One region of the Listeria marthii genome, then DNA from elsewhere that is predicted to be linked to it. Evidence: a T-box and tRNA genes for the amino acid it is inferred to sense, from the RefSeq annotation. Region 1 holds a T-box; the other holds one or more tRNA genes.
What was found. A T-box is a leader RNA that pairs with one kind of tRNA and senses whether it is charged. The one in region 1 lies ahead of glyQ (glycine--tRNA ligase subunit alpha), so its partner is inferred to be a tRNA-Gly.
Positions count from the first base shown of each region.

Region 2: it encodes a tRNA-Gly, which carries the amino acid that the T-box ahead of glyQ (glycine--tRNA ligase subunit alpha) is inferred to sense. The anticodon was not compared.

Region 1 is NZ_JAASWB010000003.1:242,600-247,133, reverse strand. It holds gene HCJ55_RS06595 (pyruvate, water dikinase regulatory protein) at 1-117, opposite strand, end outside; gene glyS (glycine--tRNA ligase subunit beta) at 152-2,218, opposite strand; gene glyQ (glycine--tRNA ligase subunit alpha) at 2,211-3,101, opposite strand; T-box leader at 3,169-3,342, opposite strand; gene recO (DNA repair protein RecO) at 3,383-4,150, opposite strand; gene HCJ55_RS06575 (DUF4352 domain-containing protein) at 4,291-4,534, shown strand, end outside.
Region 2 is NZ_JAASWB010000002.1:268,545-273,078, reverse strand. It holds gene HCJ55_RS04150 (ArnT family glycosyltransferase) at 1-1,085, opposite strand, end outside; tRNA gene HCJ55_RS04145 (tRNA-Gly) at 1,273-1,343, shown strand; gene queG (tRNA epoxyqueuosine(34) reductase QueG) at 1,441-2,583, shown strand; gene trmL (tRNA (uridine(34)/cytosine(34)/5-carboxymethylaminomethyluridine(34)-2'-O)-methyltransferase TrmL) at 2,604-3,113, shown strand; gene nfsA (oxygen-insensitive NADPH nitroreductase) at 3,126-3,866, shown strand; gene HCJ55_RS04125 (lmo0937 family membrane protein) at 3,916-4,077, opposite strand; gene HCJ55_RS04120 (low molecular weight protein-tyrosine-phosphatase) at 4,154-4,534, opposite strand, start outside.

The sequences.
Region 1 (4,534 bases):
GTGAAAACGATGAATAAACTTCGGTGTTTGACCAAATTGACTAAGTGCTGCTCTTGTCACAAGTTCGGCCGTTTCTCCTGTTGAATCGGAAACCACGTATACGGCTGGTTGAGTCATACATACTTCCTCCTCTTTGCTCAAAATCTTACTTTTATTTTACATTAATTTCATCCATTTGAGCAAATTCTTTAATAAAGCTTGCCAGTTCGAATAGTAAAGCTAGACGGTTGTTTTTCAATTCGTCATTGTCGCTCATAACTAGCGTATTGTCGAAATAAGCATCGATTGTTGTACGCAAATCGGCGAATGCTTTTAGTCTTTCAATGATGGTTAAACCGGCATAATCGAATTTCAGTTTTTCTAACTTATCAAACAAAGCTTGTTCGTATTCATTTTCAAATAATGCAGGATCTACTTCCACGCCATCTTCGTATTTTTTAGAAATTTTCACTACGCGGCTAAGTGCTTCGATTGTTGGACGGAACCATTCTGCTTCAGCGTGTTCATTTAAAATTTGGGCGCGGTCGATTAGTTGTGGAATCACGTTTGGATCGCCGGCGATGACTGCATCAATAATATCATGACGAATGTGATGACCTTGCAGAATAACACGTAGGCGATTTTTCAAGAACGTCTGTACTTCTTTTTTCACGTCTACACCAGGTAACTCGGCGGAACCTTCTGCGCGTTCCATATCAACAATGCGAGAAATGACTTCAAGCATTGGGATGTCCCAACCATTTGCTTGGATAATACGCATCGCTCCAAAAGCACTACGGCGTAAACCGAATGGATCGGCGGAACCTGTTGGAACAATATTGACACAGAAGAAGCCGATTAATGTTTCTAATTTATCCGCAATCGCAATTAGGGAACCTAAATCTGTTTGCGGCAACTCGCCTTCTGCTGAATTTGGTAAATAATGTTCACGAATCGCGGTAGCAATTGCTGGTTTTTCACCTTGTAACAACGCATATTTTTCTCCCATTAAACCTTGTAGTTCTGGGAATTCACCGACGATATTTGTTACTAAATCAAATTTATAAATATTAGTTAAGCGGATAATGTCTTGTTTGTCTTCTTCTTGCCACTCTAAGTAGTCAGCAAGCATTAACGCTACTTTTTGAACGCGTTTCATTTTTTCTGTTAAAGTACCTAATTTTTCATGGAAAACGATATTTTGTAGTTTAGCTACGGCTTGGTCAATCGTCATTTTTAAATCTTCTTGATAGAAGAAATCCGCATCAGATAAACGAGCGCGCAACACTTTTTCATTTCCGCGTGCTACGGTTTCCAGATTTTCATGATTACCATTACGCACAGTAACAAAATGTGGTAATAATTCTCCTTCTTTGCTGAAAACTGGGAAATAACGTTGGTGTTCTTTCATCGTAGTGATTAAAACTTCTTCTGGTAGTTCCAAATATTCTTTTTCGAAATTTCCAGCTAAAACAGTTGGATATTCGACAAGGTTTGTAACTTCTTCTAGCAAATCAGCGTCCTCTTTAATTTGCCAGTTTTCCATTGATTCTAGTTCGCGTAATTGTTCAGCGATAGCTTGTTTCCGGTCTTCGGCATTAACAACTACGAATTGTTCTAATAAGGCATTAGAATAGTCGCTTGGTTGTTTAATTGTAGCTGTTTTTCCTAAGAAACGATGGCCGCGTGATGTATTACTTGTTGACACACCAGTAATCTCAAATGGGATGATTTCTTCGCCGAACATCGCGATAAGCCATTTGATTGGGCGGATGTAGCGTAAATCATTGCTACCCCAATGCATACTTACAGGGAAAGTCATACTTGTTACTACTTTTTCTAAGTTTGGAAGTAATGCGGTTGTTTTTTCGCCGATCACTTCTTTTTTAATGTAGATATATTCAACGCCTTTAATATCACGGAAAGTAAGGTCAGCTGGCTCTACTTTTTGACTTTTTGCGAAACCTAGTGCCGCTTTTGACCAATTGCCGTCCTCGTCCAAAGCGATTTTTTTCGCTGGGCCTTTTGCTTCTTCCACGCGATTGGCTTGTTCTTCTGCCATTTCTTCGACAAGAACAGTTAAACGTCTTGGTGTCGAATAGGTTTTAACTGCGCCATATTCGATTTTATTCTCATTTAACCAGTCAGTTACCCGTTTTTCTAATTGCGCAACAGAACTAGTCACATATTGTGCGGGCATTTCTTCTAAACCAATTTCTAATAAAAAGTCTTTACTCATGACGTTTTCCTCCCTCTTCTTTGAGTAATGGGAAGCCCAATTTTTCTCGTGATTCATAAAATGTTTTCGCGATACGTCTTGCTAAGTTTCTGATTCGACCAATATACTGCGCGCGTTCCGTTACTGAAACAACGCCACGAGCGTCTAATAGGTTAAATGTATGCGAACATTTCAATACGTAATCATATGCTGGGAAAACGAGTCCATCTTGCATTTGGCGCGTAGCTTCTCTTTCGTATGTGTCAAAAAGGGACAACAACATGTCTGTATTGGACGTTTCAAACGCGTATGTGGAGTTTTCGAATTCTGCTTGGAAGAAAATATCGCGGTAGCTAATACCTTCTGTCCATTCTAAATCAAACACATTTTCTTTGTCTTGAATATAACTTGCTAAACGTTCTACGCCGTAAGTAATTTCGGAAGTGACAGGGAAACATTCTAAGCCACCTACTTGTTGGAAATAAGTGAATTGAGTGATTTCCATACCATCTAACCAAACTTCCCAACCAAGACCAGCACAACCAAGTGATGGATTCTCCCAGTTATCTTCTACAAAACGGATATCATGTTCTAATGGATTAATTCCTAATTTTTCTAAAGAACCAAGATAAAGCTCTTGAATATTGTCAGGAGAAGGCTTCATCACGACTTGGAATTGGTGATGTTGGAATAATCTATTTGGATTTTCTCCATAACGACCATCAGCTGGACGACGAGATGGCTCCACGTATCCTGCTTTCCACGGTTCTGGACCAATTGCTTTTAAGAAAGTGTACGGACTCATTGTACCGGCACCTTTTTCCACATCATACGATTGCAACATAATACAACCTTGCTCGGACCAATAATCTTGTAATGTTCTAATCATTGTTTGTAAATTCATTGCTTCCACCTCCAAAAATAATTCAGCCAATATAAAAACTCTCGTCTCTATATGCTGATTTAAAGCATATAGGGACGAGAGTTAGCTCGCGGTTCCACCCTATTTGGAATTGAAATAATTCCCACCTTGATTTCGCTGTACTCCAGAACGCCTTCACAAAAAGTTAAATATCCGGCTTCCACCAAACCCGAACTCGCTAAAAATAGAGCTTCTTGTTACTATTTTCCTTCAACGTACCTATTAGTTGATATATTAAAAGATACTGTATTTTTGCTAAAAAGTCAATCGTCGCTCTCTTTTTTTAACATATTTTCCCATTTATCCATATCGCGTAAAAATTTCCTGCTTTTTAAATATAAACCGGAATATTCATCGTAGTAAGTATCAATTGCTTTTTGGAGCCATTCTTTTGTTTCTGGTTTGACATCAATGTTGCCTAGTCTATCTAATTGGAAGATAAAGAATAACCGTAAAAGCTTCACCACATTTTCTGGCAAATGCATCCGGTAACGATCTCTATCAAAACAACGATGGCAAATAATCCCATTACTTCTCGTTGAAAAATCAAAATGTCCGGTTGTTTCACCGCAGATAGCACATTTATCCATAGTTGGATAGAGCCCAAGAACAGGCAACATTTTCATTTCATAGATTTGAGTAAGGATTTGTGGGTCGTACCCTTCATCTATATCACGCAAAATTTGAAAAGTTAGTTCATATAAGTATGGGTTCGGTTGACGCTCTTCAGTTGCTTTATCAAGTAGTTCGCATACATAGGTCGCATAAGCCGTCATAAAAATATCTTGTTGGATAGAAGAAAAGTTTTCTATTACTTCGCCTTGTTGAAGCGTGCCAAGACCATTTCCGCCGAAAAAAGTAAAATAACCATTCGTAAATAATTGGGTTACTGCGGCTAGTCTGCTTTTTGTTTTTTTTGCGCCGCGAGCTACCACACCAATTTTCCCAAATTCACGTGTATACATTCGGACAATTTTATCTGATTCACGGTAACTCGTTTGCCGTATCACGATTCCTTCGCATTTTTCCATGTGGTAAGCCTCCCTTTTTTCATACGGTTTATTATAACATTTTCTTTATGTTTATGTCTTTTTAAATTTTTTGCTATCTTTCCGAGCTTACCTATTGTAAAATAGAGAAAAAGGCATGAAAAGAAAGGATTTTTTAAACTATGGATATGTTACTTATATTACTTATCAGCTTATTTACACTCACATTCATAGGTGTTGTTGTGGGAATTATTTTGCTTATTGTAAGAAAAGAAAGATGGGCAGGAATTATTGTTGCTGGATTATCATTTGGAATTGGCTTTTTCGTATTAATAGCTGGTCTAAATGTAGTGACGGCTTCACTGTCTAAATTAGCTAATAACCCATTTTCTATTTATAATTATGAATCCGGCGAAGATACGAACA
Region 2 (4,534 bases), on a different contig from region 1:
CTAATCTGATCACCAAGTGCGGTTTGGAATAAACGAAGCGGTCCAGCATTTCCTGTGCCAAACATGCCTGTGCTACCAGTCATTTTCGAGCCTGTTCCGCCATTTGCAGTGTTACCAGGACCTCCAGTTGGTGGCGTGCCGTTATTACCTTGAGGAGGCGTTCCAGCATCACCATCTGCACCGCCTTGCATATTTCCACTTGGAGGCGTTGGCGGTGTCGCATTGCTAGAATCCGTGGAATTATTGCTTGGTGGCCCACCCATCTCCATATTGCCACCGCTACTACCAGTACCAGTTTCCTGACCAAGTAGCCGCTCCATGCCGTTATAGCCAAATGCAAGCTCAAGCACTGAATTCGTTTGACTACTACCAACGTATGGGCGTTCAGACGCAGCAGTTTGATCCACCACGACTGCCCATGAAACAGACACGCCAAGCATTAAAATGAGCGCGACCACTAATTGAATAAGCTTTTTTCGCCAGCTTAATTTTACCGCGATAAAGTAAAATAAGAGGAATGCTGGAACAACCATAAAAGCTTGGAGCATTTTCACATTAAATCCAACGCCAATCAATCCAAAAGCAAGCAGAAGCCAACCAAATTTAGCACGATAAACCGCTTTAAAAAGGAAATAGGTTGCCAGTAATAAAATAAATACCAGAATCGCATCCATGTTATTCGTGCGTGTTACTGCTACCGCGATAGGCGTAAGTGCCATGATTAACGCGGTAATTCTTGCAGCCCAAGTACCAAATCTAGGTTTAACGAGCACGTAAAGCAAAATTACCGAACCGACACCAGCTAAGGCTTGCGGCAAAATAACGCTCCAACCATGCACGCCAAAAATCAGCGCACTAATCGCTTGAAGCCAAAGTGCAACAGGCGGCTTGTCCACAGTAATAAAACCAGCAGGATCAAAAGCCCCGTAAAAAAAGTTGTGGAAGTTTTGCACCATACTTGTCACAGCAGCCGTATAATAAGGATTTACCGTATCATCATTCCAAATACCATAAAAATTAAAAAAGATAGCAATAACAATAATCCCAACAAAATAAAAATCCCAACGTTGTATCCATTTCTTCATAGCTTTCACTTCTTTCCATTAGATAATACCTTTTATTCTAGAGTCAAAATATGAAAAAAACGTGAATAAATCTAGAAATAAAGTAGATATTTAATTTTTGGAAAGAAATTTCGGAAAAAGTCTTGTCAAAACTTACATAGAATGGTATTATATAAAAGTTGTTAAAACACTAAGAACTACTTACCGTGCGGGTGTAGTTTAGTGGTAAAACTACAGCCTTCCAAGCTGTTGTCGTGGGTTCGATTCCCATCACCCGCTTTATATTTTTTATAAATCCTGTTATCAACGCAGTGTTTCGACCTTTTTAAGCGAAGCATTGCGTTTATTTTATTGCCTGAAAATAAGGAGAGAGGGGATGAAGATAGTGAAGCCAGAATCGGATTATGCAACATTAAAAGAAGAGCTAATTGCCTATGCACATGAAATTGGTATTCAAAAAATTGGTTTCACCACAGCAGACCCTTTTTTATTTTTAAAAGAACGGTTACTGGAAGCCGAAGCATTAGATCTCTTTACAGGTTTCGAGCATCCGGTAATTGATGAGCGTGTTTACCCAGAGCTAATTTTCAAAGAACCGCAGTCGATTATCGCGATTGCTCTTGCTTACCCGTCTAAATTAAAAGAAGCACCCGTCAGCAAAAAAGAAGCAAGACGTGGCGTTTTCGCACGTGCTTCTTGGGGCATCGATTATCATACCGTTTTACGAGAAAAATTAGCATTATTGGAACAATTTTTAAGCGAACGGTTACCTGATGTGCGGATGAAATCGATGGTAGATACCGGTGAATTATCAGATGTTGCTGTGGCAGAACGAGCTGGCATTGGCTGGCGCGGAAAAAACACTTTACTAATAACGCCAGAATACGGCTCTTGGGTCTATTTAGGCGAAATGATAACCAATATACCTTTTGAGCCAGATACGCCAGCAAGCGACCTGTGTGGCAGCTGTAACCAATGCGTTAAAGCATGTCCAACAGGTTCCTTACTAGGTGAGGGCAAAATGAATCCGAAAATTTGTTTAAGCTATCTTACCCAAACAAAAGACTTTCTAGATGAAAAATATCGCGAAGTGTTGCATAATCGTTTGTATGGTTGTGATACTTGTCAGGTTGTTTGTCCTTATAATCGTGGACATGATTTCCACTTTCATGAGGAGATGGAGCCAGATGCAGAACTTGTTCGTCCAGAATTAAAGCCACTTCTACATATTTCCAACCGAGAATTCAAAGAGAAGTTTGGCGATATGGCAGGCTCGTGGCGCGGCAAGAAACCAATCCAGCGCAATGCTATTATTATTTTAGCGCGCTATAAAGATAAAACAGCAGTGCCAGATTTAATCGACTGCTTGCAAAATGATCCGAGGCCAGTTATCCGCGGAACAGCCGGCTGGGCGCTACGCAAAATCGGCGGGGCTGACGCAGAAGCCGCTGTCCAAAAAGCGCTTCAAACCGAACAAGATGAACAAGTACTACAAGAATTAACTGCGATACCAAATTAATAGAAACCAGGTGAAAAGAAATGCCAAATCATATCGTACTATACCAACCAGAAATCCCTGCAAATACCGGAAATATCTCCAGAACTTGTGCTGGAACAGATACTTATTTACATTTAATTCGTCCACTTGGTTTTTCAACCGACGATAAAATGCTCAAACGCGCCGGACTCGATTACTGGGATAATGTCAAACTTTCTTATTACGATTCTTTAGATGAATTTTTTGAAAAAAATGCTGGCGGAGAATTTTTCTACATTACCAAATTTGGCCGTCATGTTTATAGTGACATTGACTATAGCGATCCAAACAAAAACTATTTCTTCGTTTTCGGAAAAGAAACTACAGGTTTGCCAGATGAACTTTTACAAGATAATGAAGAAAACTGTTTACGAATTCCGATGACGGACCATATTCGCTCGCTGAATTTATCGAATACAGCAGCAATTTTAGCTTATGAAGCATTACGTCAGCAAAGTTTTGGCGCGCTTTTACAAGAACCAAATTATGATCGGAAAATATTTCAAGACTAAGGGGGAGTTAGGATGAATCAGGCGATCGATGCCATTCTAGGCCATTACTCTGTGCGAAAATTTGAAGACAAGGACTTAACGAAAGAAGAGTTGAGCTTACTTATCAAGAGCGCACAAGCCGCTTCTACATCCAGCTTTGTTCAAGCATACTCCATCATTGGAATAACAGATAAAACACTTCGCGAACAAATCTCAGCAATTGCGGGAAACCAACCGTATACCGTACAAACAGGACAATTATTTATTTTCGTGGCCGATTTAGCGCGCCATCATGCGATTTTAGAAGAACATCAAGTAAATACAGAAGCACTTGAAACCTCTGAGAAATGGCTTGTTTCTGTGATAGATGCTGCACTTGCTGCACAAAATATGGCTATCGCTGCAGAATCACTAGGACTAGGCATTTGCTTCATTGGCGGAATTCGTAACAATGTCGCACAAATCGCCGAAATTTTGGATTTGCCACCATACACCATGCCACTATTCGGCTTAACCATTGGCCATCCAGCGGCAGACAGCGAAAAAGCCAAGCCAAGATTGCCTCAAGACTTGGTATATCATGAAAATACCTATCAAAAAATGGACTCAACCATTTTAGCAGAATACGATGAACAAATTAAAATGTACTACGACGAAAGAACAGCTGGCAAACGCGTCGAAGGCTGGTCCGAACAAATCGCCCGCGGACTTGGAAAAACAAGCCGACTCGACTTAAAAGCATTTTTAGAAAAACAACATTTAAATCAAAAATAAAAAGAGCGGTTCGGCACATTGTAATAATGCGCCGAACCGCTCTTTTTATTTATTTCTTTTTATTCCTAGCCATTTGAATTAGATTCCAAATAACGAGAATTAAAACGATTACTAGCAAGATATTAATTAATCCACCCGCAATATGGAAAATAATTCCAAGTAACCAAACCGCTAATAAAACAACGATTATTCCCCAAATAATTCCTAACATGTAAAAAACCTCTTTCTGAACTTTTGATTGTACTCTTATATATTCCCGCAAGCCCAGTCTTTAAACATATTAACTATTATTTTTGTGTAATATAAGCTAAAAGTGCCGTTACACCTTCCGTTATCATCCGCTCTGTTTCATCAAAATCCCCTGTATAATAAGGATCCGGAATATCTTTATCCTCTTGACCAGGCACAAAAGACATCAGCGATCGAATGGCTACATTAGGATTACTATTAAGCTCATTTAAATCAGCTAAATTTTGCTGATCCATCCCAATAATAAAGTCTGCCTCATTAAAATCCGTATCAGAAATTTTCCGAGCGCGCATTCCCTGATAATCAACACCATGCTTTTTCAAAACGGCTTGTGTTCCGCGATGAGGTGGTTTTCCTAAGTTCCACGTACCCGTTGCAGCTGAATCAATTTCGATTTCATTCGTTAACCCAGCTTCCGT